One region of the Paenibacillus sp. FSL W8-0439 genome, then DNA from elsewhere that is predicted to be linked to it. Evidence: riboswitches for the same ligand, from Rfam matches in the RefSeq annotation. Region 1 holds a riboswitch; the other holds the start of a gene.
What was found. A riboswitch is a leader RNA that binds a small molecule or an ion and turns the genes downstream of it on or off. The one in region 1 is predicted to bind cobalamin.
Positions count from the first base shown of each region.

Region 2: it holds a riboswitch for cobalamin, as region 1 does, so the genes downstream of both, MKX36_RS24415 (ABC transporter substrate-binding protein) here and cobJ (precorrin-3B C(17)-methyltransferase) in region 1, are expected to answer to the same signal.

Region 1 covers NZ_JBBPAK010000001.1:5,420,283-5,427,966, forward strand. The annotation lists gene cbiE (precorrin-6y C5,15-methyltransferase (decarboxylating) subunit CbiE) at 1-202, opposite strand, end outside; gene MKX36_RS23350 (cobalt-precorrin-5B (C(1))-methyltransferase) at 195-1,340, opposite strand; gene MKX36_RS23355 (precorrin-8X methylmutase) at 1,415-2,059, opposite strand; gene cobK (precorrin-6A reductase) at 2,225-3,004, opposite strand; gene MKX36_RS23365 (sirohydrochlorin chelatase) at 3,001-4,062, opposite strand; gene cobJ (precorrin-3B C(17)-methyltransferase) at 4,155-5,951, opposite strand; cobalamin riboswitch at 6,261-6,446, opposite strand; gene MKX36_RS23375 (LOG family protein) at 6,504-7,058, opposite strand; gene MKX36_RS23380 (uroporphyrinogen-III synthase) at 7,259-7,684, opposite strand, start outside.
Region 2 covers NZ_JBBPAK010000001.1:5,655,223-5,662,906, reverse strand. The annotation lists gene MKX36_RS24425 (nucleobase:cation symporter-2 family protein) at 1-388, shown strand, start outside; gene MKX36_RS24420 (hypothetical protein) at 641-772, shown strand; cobalamin riboswitch at 1,154-1,358, shown strand; gene MKX36_RS24415 (ABC transporter substrate-binding protein) at 1,575-3,158, shown strand; gene nikB (nickel ABC transporter permease) at 3,174-4,103, shown strand; gene nikC (nickel transporter permease) at 4,118-4,933, shown strand; gene MKX36_RS24400 (ABC transporter ATP-binding protein) at 4,933-5,850, shown strand; gene MKX36_RS24395 (ABC transporter ATP-binding protein) at 5,847-6,623, shown strand; gene nikA (nickel ABC transporter substrate-binding protein) at 6,766-7,684, shown strand, end outside.

The sequences.
Region 1 (7,684 bases):
CACGCAACCGTCCCAATTCTTCCACCACGGCGGATAAGCCGCTCTTTAATGTTCGTTTTTCTCCTGCGGCTGCCTCGAAAAAGGCTAGCTGGCGCTCACCACCAACCAGCAGGTCGGCACGCTCGATTTGTTCCAGCGTCTCCTGCGACAGACCTGCCGCTCCATTTTCACCGATACCAATGACACGAATTACTCTACTCACCGACTCTCGCCCTCCCCAGCACGTTCCCTTTCAGCGTTACCAGTACCATTTCCACGGTGATTCCACCACCTGCATGCTCCAGACAATGCTGACACCCATAGGTACATAACTTTTCAAAAAAGCTCAGCGCATTCGCTTCGGTCATCATATCCGCCACCTGCGTAGCTGTATTCGCCTCAGCTACTGCTGTTGCAAGCGACTCATCCACACCTGCCTCACGCGCAACCTGGGCCAAAAATCCAAAATCCACCGGAGCGCTCTTGGAATGAACCATCATGACGCCCTGAGCAACCTTCGACAGCTTGCCGGGCATACCGACGAGAATAATCTTTTTCATTCCCAATCGTTTGCCGTGCTTGACTGCAAAGCCGACAAAGTCGCCCATCTGAATAAAGGCTTCTTCCGTCAGCTGATCATACATTTGCATCGCATATTTTTCACTGCTGCCGCCTGTGGTCAGGACAATTTCCTCGCAGTTCATCGCTTGTGCAACCGATATAGCCTGCACCACGCTGGCTTTATAAGCAGACGTGGAGAACGGAACGACTACACCGCGTGTGCCCAGTATGGAAATACCGCCAAGAATGCCAAGTCGCCCGTTCAGCGTTTTCTTGGCGATTTCCTCGCCGTCCGGCACACTGATAACGACACGGACACCCTTGGCCGATCCGTGCTCCTCAAGCACGCCAGATACGGCCTCCGTAATCATCCGGCGCGGCACCGGATTGATCGCGGCTTGCCCGACAGGCACAGGCAGACCGGGCTTCGTTACCCGCCCGACGCCGATGCCGCCGTCCAGCTCAATGCCCGGCTCCTCGCGCCAGCTAACAGAGGCGCTAATTCTCGCCTGATGCGTGGCATCCGGGTCATCGCCACCGTCCTTGATCGTCGTGCAGGAAGCTTCGTCCGCATCCAACACAGGCTCGATCAGTTCAAATGCATGATCGAAGCCCGCGGGCAGCGATATCACCGCTTCCTTCGGCGCTATGCCCGTAATGAGCAGTTGTACCGCTCCTTTGGCTACTGCAGCCGCACAGGCCCCCGTCGTAAAGCCTGACCGCATCGGCTTGTCCGACGCGGGAGCTTCACCACTTTTCATCTGTTTGGGCCTGTCGGCGGACGCCGCTTCCTTTTCCATGCCAATTCCTCCTTAACCTCTTCTGCTGATCATGCTCTAATTCATTTCATGATACAGCAAACGGACAACCGCATCTAGCGGACAGCCATTAAGGAGATTGCATTCAATGCTGCTACGACAATCGTGCTGCCGCCCTTGCGTCCAATATTCGTAATGAACGGAATATCCATCTTGCGTAGCTCGTCCTTGGATTCTGCCGCCGATACAAAACCTACGGGCATACCAATCACTAGTCCAGGCTTAGCCGCTCCTTCTTTCACCAGACGAATCAGCTCCAGCAACGCTGTCGGCGCATTACCAATCGCATAGATTCCACCTTCGCCCGCCTGAATCGCTTTGCGCATCGAAATAATGGCACGTGTCGTGTTCAGCCTTTTGGCTTCTTCCATCACGTCCGGGTCAGATATGTACACATGAACATCCCCGCCAAATTGACGGATGCGATCCTTGCTCAACCCCGCCTGAATCATCTGCACATCTGCCACCACCGGCTGTCCTGCGCGAATAGCTGCAATTCCGGCTTCAATGGCTTTTGGATGAAATACCATGCTGCGGCCCAACTCAAAATCAGCAGATGCATGAATGACACGCTGTACGACAGGATATTGTTCAGCTGTAAATGGATGCTCTCCCAATTCTTCTGTGATCATTGCGAAGCTTTTACCCTCAATCTCCTGCGGCTGTACCGTTAGCGGTTTAAAGTCTGTTTTAAAGTCCATGGTATCGACCCACTCCCTTATGGAAAATTAGTTTAGGAAAAATAACTGCTCGTGTATTAAAACAACAGATATTTCTATTAAAACACGCATTTTAAGATGACTATATTTTAGATACATGCCAGCAGTCGTTATGGATTAACTGAACCCGTAGGGACTTGAACCAACTCAAATGGAAATCTTCCCTGTTGCTGTGCGCAATGTATCAATTACTCCGTCGAAATGATCAAATACCGTACCAAACTCTACTTCCGGTCTGGAAATCAAAATGACGTGAATACCCAGATCCAGAGCAGATTGAACCTTCTCATCCACTGCTCCCGTGCGTCCGCTTTCCTTGGTGACCATCACGGTTGTACCAAAGTGCTTGTACAATGCTTCGTTCATCTCACGGGAAAAGGGCCCCTGCATGGCAATAATATTTTTTTGCTCCATCCCCAGTTCGCCGCATTTCTCCATATTGTCGAGGCGCGGCAACATACGTGCAACCAGACGAATCTCCGGGTCTCCGAGTAGATGCTTGGTGAATGTGCCGAGCGTCTTACTGCCCGTCGTAAGCATGACAGAGCCTTTGAGTTGCTTAGCAATTAATGCGGCCTCTTCATAAGAAGACACAATATGGAGCAATGGATGATTGTCATACACCAGTCCCGTCCGCTCGTAGCGAATATAAGGAACTCCAGACTCGCGAGCAGCTGTCATCGCATTCGCATGTGCTTCTTCTGCAAAAGGATGACTGGCATCAACAACGGCCTGTATCCCCTTCTCCCGAATCATTGCACCCATTTCATTGGCTGTCATTCGGCCTGTACGTACGTCCAGCCCTGCTTCGGACAAGCTGGCCGCCGCGCTTTCGGTTACGACCGAAGTTAATACGTTAAAGCCGGTGTCACGGATTTGCAGCGCCAATTCCCTTGCATCGCTCGTTCCGCATAGCATAAAAATCATGAGCCATTCACCTGCCCGGTTACGTTCACTACAGACGGCGCATGTGAATGATCGTGATCATGGTCATTATGGCTGTGAGCATGGACATGCGTATGATCGTGAGCGTGGCTGTTTGTATGGTGCTCGTGATGGTGATCATGCTCATGTGCATGATGGTGGTGATGGTCATGCTCATGGTCGTGATGGTGATCGTGGTCATGGTCGTGATGATGATGGTGGTGCTCCTGCGCTTCCAGACGGAACTGGCAGTTATCGCAATTAGCCGTAACCTTGCCGAACAAGCCTTCGTTAGCTCGCTCCAGCACCAGCTCAACTAATTGAGGATGGAAGCCAAAATATCCGCCCATTTCCACTTGTAATGCAGGGTGAGCCTCGGCGAATTCCTGAGTCATTTCTCCAATGCGCTTAATCAGCACACCCGTGAATAGAAAATACGGAAGCACGATAATCTTTTTGGCCCCCAATCGTACACAACGCTCTAGGCCATCGGGAAAAGAAGGCTGCGTCACACCGATAAAGCTGCTTTCTACCCACGTATAAGAAAGCTTCTCCCACAGCATACGAGTGATTTTGAAAAAGTCACTGTTCGCATCTGGATCGCTGCTTCCGCGTCCTAATACAAGTACCGCTGTTTCTTCGTCAGATACCTCGGTAGATGCCTCGACAGCGCTATTCATCCCTGCTGGAACTGCAACAGGGCGTGCCTCTTTCAAGCGGTTTAGCAGTATGCTAACGATTTTTTCGTGAACGCCAATCGGACGTCCGTATACAAATTCCACCTGCGGGTATTTTGCCTTTGCCCGGTCGATTGCCTTCGGAATATCAATTTTGGCATGCACTGCTGCGAACAAAATAATCGGAATAAAAACGACACGTGTCGCCCCTTTGTCCACACACGCCTGTACTCCTTCGGCAATACTTGGGCGTGCCAACTCCAGAAAACAGGTTTCTACACACGTATCTGGCGCCCGATCTGCCACCGCTTGCGCAAATTCCAGTAGTTCCTGATTACCCTCTGGGTCACGACTTCCATGTCCAACCAACAATATTGCATCCACTGCTGTGTTTTCCTCCTCATTATAGGGATAGCCTACATGACGCCCTATTTTATATATATGCTTGTATCCAGTTCATCAAGCCTACCAACCCACTAATCACCACAAACCGCATTCACTTCTACTGTTGCTGGTGCATCTTCATGTCGGAAGCCCGCTACGATGCCTACACGTTTGAAAAATTTATGAAAACGCTCATTCGGATGGCCTTTTTCCTTGTATTCAGCGATAATGTTCTCCACGATATCCGTAATCTGATCACCCGGTATCCCTTCCGCTACGGGCTGAGCAGCATGAGCATTACGGCCAAATTTTTTGCCACCGAGGAAAAGATCGTATCCTCCCTTGCGATAGACGACTCCGATATCCTCCAGCACCGCTCCATAGCAGGCCATGCCACATCCGTTCAAAGCAATACTCGTTTCTTTGGGTGCCTGTAGTCCTCCAAGTACAACCTGTAGATGCTCAGCTACAGGCACAGCGTCATCCTTCTCCATATTGCAAAAATCGCATGCCTTCACTTTAAACACATCGCCGATCGGCATGACAATAAATCGTTCATCACGCAGCCGTCCGACCAGTTCCTCGGGGTCTAGGCATGGCACGCGCAGCACGATCTGATGATCTGGCGTATATTCCAGCTCGCCTTCATCACCCGCTACCTCGGCAAGCAGTGCCATCTGCCGAGCAGTGAACTTCTTGTTTCCCACACCAGGGGAAACACCCACCTCAAACAGCGCAGGCTTGCCAAAGCCGCCTGACGCCTTCCCAGTCGTAGCCACCGTTGCCGTTCCGACGGCGCTCTGGGCGGTAGGCGCTTGCCCGCTCCAGCGAGCATTGGCTTCGCCCGGCAGCTTGCCGCCGACAGCTAGGCGGCTTAGTGCCTCTGCTGCCAGCGATGCTGGAGCCGCTCCGGTTGGCTTCGCGGGCGCAGCCTGCACGGTAGCCATCGCTTGCGGGCGTGCCTGCGTGGCAACCGCAGCGCTGCTCGCGGAAGGCTCGGGAGGCGCAGTCAGAGCTCCGCCTCCCTGCGGTGTATCCAGCGCGCGATCCTCTTGCGCGCCCAGCGACCACGGCTCCGCTTCCGTGCGAAGCCGCTGATGCGGTTTGAGCACTTGCTCGGTCGCGTCCAGCGTGTATTTACGCTGATAGCCGCGCGGAGTCACGATTAACCCGTCATACACTGTCGTCGAGGAATTGCCGATGATTACGGTCGTCAGCATCCCGATATCATGGTTCAGCATATCTTCCAGCGTCGTTACAATAACCTGCTGACGTTCACGATAAGCACTCTTCACCAGTCCAACTGGAGTTTGCGGATCACGGTAACGGAGCAAAATGGACTGCGTCTCCACAATCTGGCGGGTACGTCGACCACTGCGCGGGTTGTATAAGGCAATCACAAAATCAGCCGAAGCCGCAGCTTCTACACGCTTCACGATCGTTTCCCACGGGGTCAGATGATCACTCAGACTGATTGTGCAAGCATCATGCATAACCGGCGCTCCCAACAACGAAGCACAGGATTGAATAGCCGAGATCCCCGGCACAACTTCTACCTCAACCCCGTCCTCGCGACGCCAGCCTTTTTGCATCAGCACTTCGTACACCAGCCCTGCCATGCCATAGACCCCAGCATCTCCACTGGAAATGACGGCTACCTTCTTACCCATCTCTGCTTGGCGAACCGCCTCCTGCGCACGGCTCACTTCTTCTGTCATCCCTGTGCGTACAATCTCCTGTCCGTTCAACAACGGACGAATCAAATCAACGTAGGTATTGTAGCCGATAATGACCTCACTTTCGGCCAGCGCATCCAACGCCCGTTTTGTGATATGTTCCATATCTCCTGGTCCAAATCCAATCACCAGCAATTTTCCTAATGGGCTCATCGTGCTCCTCCTATCATCCTTTTCAGGGCAGCTATACTATCTATTTCAATAATTTGTGGCATCCTTTAACTCAAAAAAACCCCATCCTGCCCGGATGGGGTTCCTATGTACGTATCTCTCTTACCAGACGAAACAGCGTAAGAAGACAGTTCTTGTCTTCCTCCTATCTGCCGTTGTTTTCCATCTGTTTTGTTTACGCTTCAAACGCTGCTGCACGTTCATATCCACGCAAACCTGTAACCAACATGGAAAAAGCAACGTGTGCCTGATTTCCTGATTTCGTACACCCATCCTCTCCGCGAAGGTTAACGGTGCATACAGATCAAGGTAGGTCTCCTGGCTTGGCATCAACGGATTCTCTCGTCTTCCCCGTTTTGTACGAGTGACCATTTAAAAGAACCCTCTTCCTTACAGTGGCGGGACCGCTCGGGACTTGCACCCGATTCCCTGTTACCCTTTGCTCAACCGCAAAGGCACCTTGTCTGTCCGCTATTTGATTATGGGTCTTATCATAACCTTGCCTCAATCAGTTGTGCAAGCACGAAAAAAGCTTTATTTCAAGTTATCTGCTTTATTTTTCAACATATGCAGCAGTTCATCCGGGTCCGCAGATATACTCAGTAGCGCTGGATGATCAGCTCCGGTAAACCCTTCCTGCACGCTATGACGTACCATTTCTACCAACGGGTCAAAATATCCATTCACATTCAGCAGCCCAATGGGCTTGCGATGTATACCGATTTGCGCCCAGCACAATACCTCGAACAGCTCCTCAAAGGTTCCCAAGCCTCCCGGAAGGGCTATAAACGCATCGGCCATCTCGCTCATCGCCGCTTTACGTTCATGCATGCTTGCTACCTCAATAAACTCGGTAACTCCCCGATGAATGATCTCTGCATCGAATAACAGGGTGGGCATAATGCCGGTGACCTGACCGTCACCCGCCAACAGTCCATCCGCCACCTTACCCATCAGCCCTCTGCTGGAGCCACCATAAATTAAACGGATATGCTGGCGAGCCATAGCTTCACCCAGCTTGCCTGCCGCCTCAACATATACCGATGAATGTCCAGGTCTGGACCCTGCAAATACACAAATAGAATTCATAAACGTCTCAGCTCCTGTCCTCAATATCATGCATCGAAACTTATTCATTATATTAGATAAATATTTTCGCTATAACAAAAAACTTTGTCGATGCATGTCCAACAAAAAAAGATAAAGACCTCGTAGGCCCTTATCTCTATTTTACTCTTTATTAGTAAATATAAGCTCATTTTTAGCTTACTGCTTTTATCAGTTCTAGCTCATTTCAAATGACTGTTCACGCTCTTCAGACCACAGCCATGCACCGAATCGCTATGTTCGAAATATTTGCCCAGCTCCACCATCATCGCACCCATGCGCTCTTCAGTTGGAAATACGACTCGTTCAATCCCTTCTTCCAAAATGGATTGTGCAGTCACCTTGCCTACCGATACAGCAATGACATCTTCACGAAAAGCTTCCAGTAAATCCTCCATTCGATTTTGCTCTCTCGCATATTGGGCCAAAAATCGAATTTGCGGACCACTCGTGAACGTAACGGCATCAATCGTACGGTTTATAACATCATCTAGTAGCGCCTGCAATTTTGCTTCTTCAGGTGGGATATGCTTATAAGGAAGTACTTGGCGGGTCACTACGCCTTGCTCATCCAGCCACTCTACCAACCGGGGGGCCGGGTCTCCATG
Region 2 (7,684 bases), 230 kb from region 1:
TATTTTTGCTGCGGGCGGCATCATGGTCGTCCTCGGTTTGCTGCCTAAGCTGGCTGCCTTGACGACAGTGATTCCTAACGCTGTGCTGGGCGGGGCGATGATTGTCATGTTTGGCTCGGTTGCTGCATCAGGCATGTCTATTTTGTCAGAAGTGGATCTGCGGAAAGAAAGCAATCTGCTGATTGCAGCATGCAGTATTGCCGTGGGCCTAGGCTCAGCTGTTCTGCCGCAAATGTTCGACCAACTGCCGAGCTTTGCCAAAATGCTGCTGCAAAACGGCATCGTATCTGGCTCGATTACGGCAATTGTCTTGAACATTGTTTTGGCAAGAAAACAGGGTGAATCGGTCAAAGGCGTTAATGTCTCAGAAGTTCCACAGAAGGTTTGATGAATAGGAAATAAACAAAAACAGCCGGAGAGAGGGCGTAGCCTCTTTTCCGGCTGTTTGGCATGGGGTTATCCAGAACTAGTTATTTATTAAGCAGCATGAAATTATTGATAAAACCCTCTTTCTGTATGAAGATCGGGGTTTGGATTATCGAGTGGTAGGAAGAGGCATGGTATAATCTACCTTAAGGACTTTGGATAGTGGTGGATGTTTTCGGATCACGGCGCAGCTTCCCGAAAGGGGGTGAAGCCGATGGTCAACCTTGTGTCGTGCTATGATGTGCTGCGTTGGATGGTTACGTTACTAAGCCTGGTGTTTAGTATTCGTAAGCTTTATCGCTGGCTGCGTCGGAAATTTCGGAACAAGCGAAAACCCACCGCGTAATTAGGTTGGCCCCTAACGGTGGGTTTCGTTCGCATTAACATTCAGTTATGCAGCGCGCCGTGGTGGTGATCCACAGCCTTTTAAGTCCTAAGAGTCTTTGCCGTTGGAGCGGCGAAGGCTCTTTTTAGTATACGGATACGGTGGTTATCTCTATACCTAATTTTAACACGTGAATTGCGTGCACGCAACGTTAAGACAACCTTCAATTGCGCGCAAGCAATGAATAGCCTTGGTCTTGATTCACACTATATCATTCAAATTTAAATTATTACGCAACATTTGTTGACAAGCCAGTAGCAACAAAATAAGATAATCCTAAATCGTAATAAAAAGGAATAAAGGAAGAAAACAGGTGTGAGCCGGACAACTCTATATACGAAGTTTCGTAGAGACGATGTAGATAGTTGTTGAGCGTGTTCACTTAAAAGGGAAGTTCGGTAGATTCCGACACGGACCCGCCACTGTATACAGGCATCAGCAGGGTACTGCTGGAGCTTTCAGAACAAGCCACTGGAACTGTGAGGAACCGGGAAGGCCTGAAAGATACGCTTGGAGTCAGGAGACCTGCCTGTTTTGACATCACTGTCAGACCCACGGGATGCTGGGGAGGTGGTTAGGCGTGCTGCATACGGAATGTCTGAAACCGATCTGATCCCTTCTATGTTTTTGGAGCTGGCTTTGAGGTGAGTTTTGACATTTTATAATGAAAGCATTTCTGACTGCTGATCAAGTGGTTGGGAATGCTTTTTCGCGTTTTGCGTTAGGTTTATACGATTTTACAAGATAGAGGGGGAAATGTGGGATGATAGGCAATCGTAATAGGCGTTCATGGTTCATATGTACAGGATTGCTGCTGCTGATGGCAGTTATGACTCTTTCGGGATGTGGCGCAGCCACGAAGACGGAGGATAGCTCGGGCAAGGGTGAGAACACGTCTGCACAACAGACTCAAGCAGATAAAAAGCTGGTGATGGCGTATACGTGGAAACCGTCCGGCGTTGATCCGCATGGAGATAATAGCTGGGACGTGATGCGTTCCGGTGCCGGTGAGACACTCATTCGTTTGAATGAAAAACTGGAACCTGTAGCTTGGCTAGCCAAGGAATGGAAGCATGATAGTCCTAATGTGTGGTCGTTCAGCGTGCAGGATAAGGTCACGTTTCATAATGGAAAGAGCATGGATGCAGTAAGTGTAAAAGCATCTTTGCTGCGCTCAATCGAGAAAAGCCATCTGGCGAAGGATTTACTGGATGTGAAGTCCATTGATGTAACTGGTCCGCTGACGCTGAAAATTACGACAAACCAGCCGAATGCAGCGCTGGTATCCAATTTGGCTGATCCGTCAACGATTGTACTGGATGTGGCATCCATGAAAGATGAGCAAAGCTACCCTGCAATGACAGGTGCTTTTAAAATCAAAGCCTTCAACAAGGATCAATCCTTGGTCGTCGAGCGTTATGACGGATACTGGGGCGAAAAGGCGCGATTGGCCGAAGCGACGATGAAATTCATTACGGACGGTAATTCGCGCCTGATGGCGTTGCAATCTGGTGAGGTGGATGTAGCGACGGATATTCCGGTAGATAACGCAGAGGTATTAAAAAAGAACGACAAGCTACAAGTGCTGTCGGCTCCATCCTTGCGCACCCATATGATTGTGTACAACATGGAATCACCTGTGTTCAAGGATGCAACCAACCGTAAGGTGGTGGACAGTCTGATTCCGCGCGCGTCCATTGTGAGCGCCGTCATGAGAGGCTTCGGTACGGAAGCAAGCAGCCCGTTTCCGAGCATTCTTCCCTTCGGTAAGATTGAGCGCAAAGCTTTGGACGGAACGACGGAGCAGTTGTTGACAAAGGATGGCTGGCAGAAGGATGCCCAAGGTACGTGGACCAAGCAGGGCAAGCCATTCGAGGTTACGCTACTGACCTTCCCTCAGCGTCCGGAGCTGTCCGTCATGGCTGAGGTGATTCAGAGCCAATTGCTAAATGAGGGAATCCAGGTCAAGATTCGCAAGGTGGAAAATATCGATGAGGCGTTGACCAAAAACGATTGGGATTTTGCTATGTACAGCATGCTCACGGCCCATACAGGGGAGCCGCAGTATTTTATGGACATGTTCTACTCCTCTACAAGTGAAGCGAATGTAAGCCGTTATGCTTCCAAACCGCTGGAGAATATTCTTTACAGCCTGAAGTTGGCGAAGGATACCGCACAGCGTAATGCGGTAACACTGCAAGCACTGGATATCATCAATACAGATTTGCCGCAGTCGTTCATTGTGCACCCTGACAATGTGTTTGGTGTGAAAAAAGGAGTAAAGGGCTTTACACCTCATCCGATCGAGTATTACTACATTACAGCGCAATCTGATATTGCGGAATAACGAGCAACGTATCCTATGATTCGTTTTATATTGGAACGTGTGGCGCAGCTGCCCATCATTGTATTCGTTGTATCTACGCTGACTTTTGTACTGATGAGGCTGGCCCCTGGTGACCCTGCTCTCATTTTGCTCACCGCGCATAATGTTCCTGCTTCTGGGGAGGCGCTGACCGCGCTGCGAAACGAACTGGGCTTGAATGAGCCGCTTCATATTCAATATGTGAACTGGCTGAGGGATGTGTTCACAGGACATTGGGGAACCTCGTATGTGTCCAAGGAGCCGGTGCTAAACGAACTATGGAGCAGACTGCCCGCTACGGTGGAGCTAGCTTTGGCGGGCTTTGCCGTCATGACGGTGCTTACGCTTGGGATGGGACTGGCTGCCTCGCTAAAAGTCAGCGGTCCACTAGATCGTCTGGGCAGGCTGTTCGCTTTGCTGGGATCGTCAATTCCTTCTTTTTGGCTTGGGTTTCTGCTGATCTATCTATTTTCCGTTCGCTTGGGCTGGCTCCCATCCATGGGAAGGGAGGACTGGACACATTTAGTACTCCCAGCGCTGACGCTTGGTGCAGGATTGGGAACGGTGCAAGCCCGTGTATTGCGTGCTCAGATGCTGGAGCTGAGTGACCGGAATTTTGTGAAGGCAGCGAGGGCTCGTGGTTTTTCCCGTATGCATATTCTCTTTTTTGAGATATTTAAACATGCCGTTCTGCCTATGATCACGCTGTTAGGTACGAATCTATCATTTATGCTGGCAGGTAACGTCATCGTAGAAACCATTTTTTCATGGCCAGGGTTAGGAAAGTATTTTATAGATGCAATTACGCAGCGTGATTACCCGGTGATTCAGGGATATGTTATGTTTGCCGCGTTTTTAATTGTAGGTGTTCAGTGTTTGGTGGATGTGGTCCAGACGGTGATAGATCCAAGGCTGCGTTTGCGTTAAGGGGGAAGCTGAAAATGAAAAAGATACGGCTTTCCTTTAGAGGAAGCTTGCTGGCAGGGGGCGCACTGTTTGGCCTGATCGTGCTGCTTGGGTTGTTGGCTCCATGGGCCGCTCCTCATGATCCTCTGCATGTGGACCTTCTGAACCGTTTGGCACCACCCAGCCGGAAATATCCTTTCGGTACGGATCATCTGGGTCGGGATGTGCTGTCACGGCTCATTTATGGAATTCGGACAAGCGTGTTAATCGCTTGTGCGATTACGGTAGCAACGCTGTGTATTAGTCTGCCCACAGGCATGCTCATTGGTTATGTGCGAGGACGTGTGGATCAGCTGATTATGCGGGGAATCGATGGCGTACTGGCTTTTCCCGATATTATTTTAACGGTGGCGATTGTGGGTATTTTGGGGCCGGGTTTCGTTAACATGACCTTAGCGATTATTGCGGTACGGTGGGCGGGCTATGTCCGCTATATCCGTAGTTTGGTTCAAAAAGCCTGCCAGGAGGACTATGTACGGTATGCCCGTTTGTCCGGCAATTCACACGTGCGCATACTAAGACGTTATGTATTGCCACAAGTATGGCAGCAATTGTTGGTTTATGCGGTATGGGATATCGGACACGTGGTGTTAATGATCGCTGGACTCTCCTTTCTTGGACTGGGTGTACAGCCGCCCAAGCCAGAGTGGGGCGTGATGCTGCATGATGCAACCTCGTATTTTCAGGTGGCTCCGCATGTTATGATCTTTCCGGGTTTGGCGATTATGCTGTTTGTGCTTGCCTGCCAGCTTCTGGGTGATCATTTTTCAGAAAAGGGGGCGGCGAAATAGTGGGAAAACGACCAGTCATAGGGTGGAAGGATACGATAGAGCGAGCTTACGTACAAAAACCGTTGTTACACGTGGAACATTTGGAGATTAGTCGTACAGGTGCAGGAGCAAGCGGAAGCGAGAGCAATCCGCTACTGCGAGATGTGAACTTTTCCGTCTACCCAGGGGAAATTGTGGCTCTGACTGGACCAAGTGGATGTGGCAAGAGCCTGACCGCACACGCAATCGCGGGTATGCTGGACCCAAGTGTTGGTGTTACGCAAGGGTGCATCTACTATAACGGGGAAGACATTATCCCATTCCATGAACAGCGCTGGCAAAGACTGCGCCGTGAGGATATTGCCCTGCTCATTCAACAATCGCTGAGCGGGCTGAACCCGATCCGTACCGTCCGCGCCCAGCTGACGGATACGCTTAGACTGCACAGGCGGCGCCAAATGCACGCCCAGAAGGAGCAGGGCCAGGCTGATCTTGCCCCGTCCCACACTGCATCACAGCAGACCCATCGACGACAGGGCGTAATGTCACGGATGCGACAGATGCTGAACCGTGCCACGGAGCTGGCTGGAGGCCGCACTACTCCAGGGCAGGAAGCTTATTTGTGTTCTCTGCTCCGCAAGGTCGGTTTTGCCGATCCTGAGTATATTCTGTCATCATATCCTTTTGAACTAAGCGGAGGTATGTGCCAAAGGGTGCTGCTGGCTGCAATGTTAAGCTCCGGCCCGCGCCTCTTTATTGCCGACGAGCCCACTACAGCGCTGGATGTGATCAACCGCGACAAGGTTCTGTCATTGCTTTTACAGTTGAGAGAGGATTTCGAGCTCACTATTTTGTTGATTTCACATGATCGTCAGGGTATGAGTCGCGTAGCAGATCGAGTATTGGAGATGACCCCGGAAGGGAGGATGCAAACGTGATATTGGAATTGAAGAACGTCACCAAAGCTTATCCTGTCCGCAGACGGAGAAAAGGCTGGTTCAATACGAAACACAGTGAGCAGGCTATAAAGAAAGTGAGCTTGGAATTACGACAGGGAGAATGCCTTGGACTGGTTGGAGAAAGCGGAAGTGGCAAAAGCACGCTGGCACAGTGTATCCTGGGGCTAGAGTCGTTGACCTCGGGGGAAATCTGGCTGAATCAGCAGCCCATACATACCGGAAGGATGAAAGATATTCATCTGTACAAACGAATTCAGTTAGTCACGCAGGACTCGGCCTCCTCACTGCATCCCCGTATGACCATTCGAGATATTCTGATGGAGCCGATCTGCAACTATTTTCCTGAGCGAAAAGTAAGGGCACTGGATATCTGCCTTTCCTTACTGGAATCGGTAGGGTTAGAGGCTGACAGTCTGAAAAAATACCCTGCGCAGCTAAGCGGTGGACAAAAACAGCGGGTGTGCATTGCTCGGGCGTTGGCCGTTGAACCAGAAATCATCCTGTTCGATGAATCCGTCGCCAATCTGGATACGACAACCCAGTCCTCCGTGCTGAACATGCTCAAAAGAATGCAGCTCGAACGTCAGTTGTCCTATCTTTTCATCACCCATGATCTTCAATCCACCCGTACGTTCTGTGATCGTGTTGCCGTCATGGTTCAGGGAGAGATCGTGGAAATATTTGAGGATTGGGATGAAGAGCTAGTGAAGCATGAATACACGCGTACTCTATTTCAAACGTTGGCGGATTAATCCATAAATTTAATATTATACAAATTCAAAATAAATAAGAGCTTTGCTTGTCGAATATTGTTGACAAAATATAATGTGGTACCTATTCTAAATATGATTATGATAATCATTATCACATATATAGAAAAGGGGAAATACATTGATGTCCGTTCGACACCGCAAGACTGCCACCTTTATGTTGGTGACGCTCCTCTTATTATCCGTTATTCTGGGCTGCGCGAAGCAGGAGAACACACCTGCATCCACCTCTACTAACGGAGCTGCCAATGAAAAGTCGATCACGCTATCGTGGCCACGGGACATTGGTACAATGAATCCTCACGTATACAACCCTTCCCAGCTATTTGCACAATCCATGATTTATGAGCCGTTAGTCAGCTACAAGCAAGGAGGCAAGCTAGAGCCTGCCTTGGCTGAATCTTGGACCATATCCAAGGACGGCAAGACATATACGTTTAAGCTGCGTAAAGGTGTGAAATTTTCCGATGGAACGCTATTTAATGCGGCGATTGTGAAAAAGAACTTTGACGCTATTATGAAAAATGAGAAAACGCATAGCTGGCTTGGTATAGTAGGCGTTCTCGATAAAACTGAAGCTGTAGATGACAGTACGTTCCGAATGACGCTCAAAGAGCCATACTACCCAGTTATTCAGGATCTGTCTGTCGTTCGCCCGTTCCGTTTTTTGGGTGAAGCCGGGTTCCCGGATGATGGAGATACGTCCAAAGGAATTAAGAAACCTGTAGGTACAGGACCTTGGATGCTGGATGAATACAAGCAGGATGAGTATGCAACCTTTAAGCGTAACCCGAATTATTGGGGTACTGCACCGAAGGTGGACAAAATTACGGTCAAAATTATTCCCGATGGTGAAACACGTGTAATGGCCTTTGAAAAAGGCGACCTGGATCTGATTTATGGAGAAGGTGTTATTAGCCTGGATGCTTTCAAACAGCTTCGCGACACGAATCAGTATGTTACCACGCTGTCCGAGCCTGTCGGCACAAGAAGCCTGTTGCTCAATTCGTCCAATCCCAAGCTGGCAGATCTTCGGGTACGTC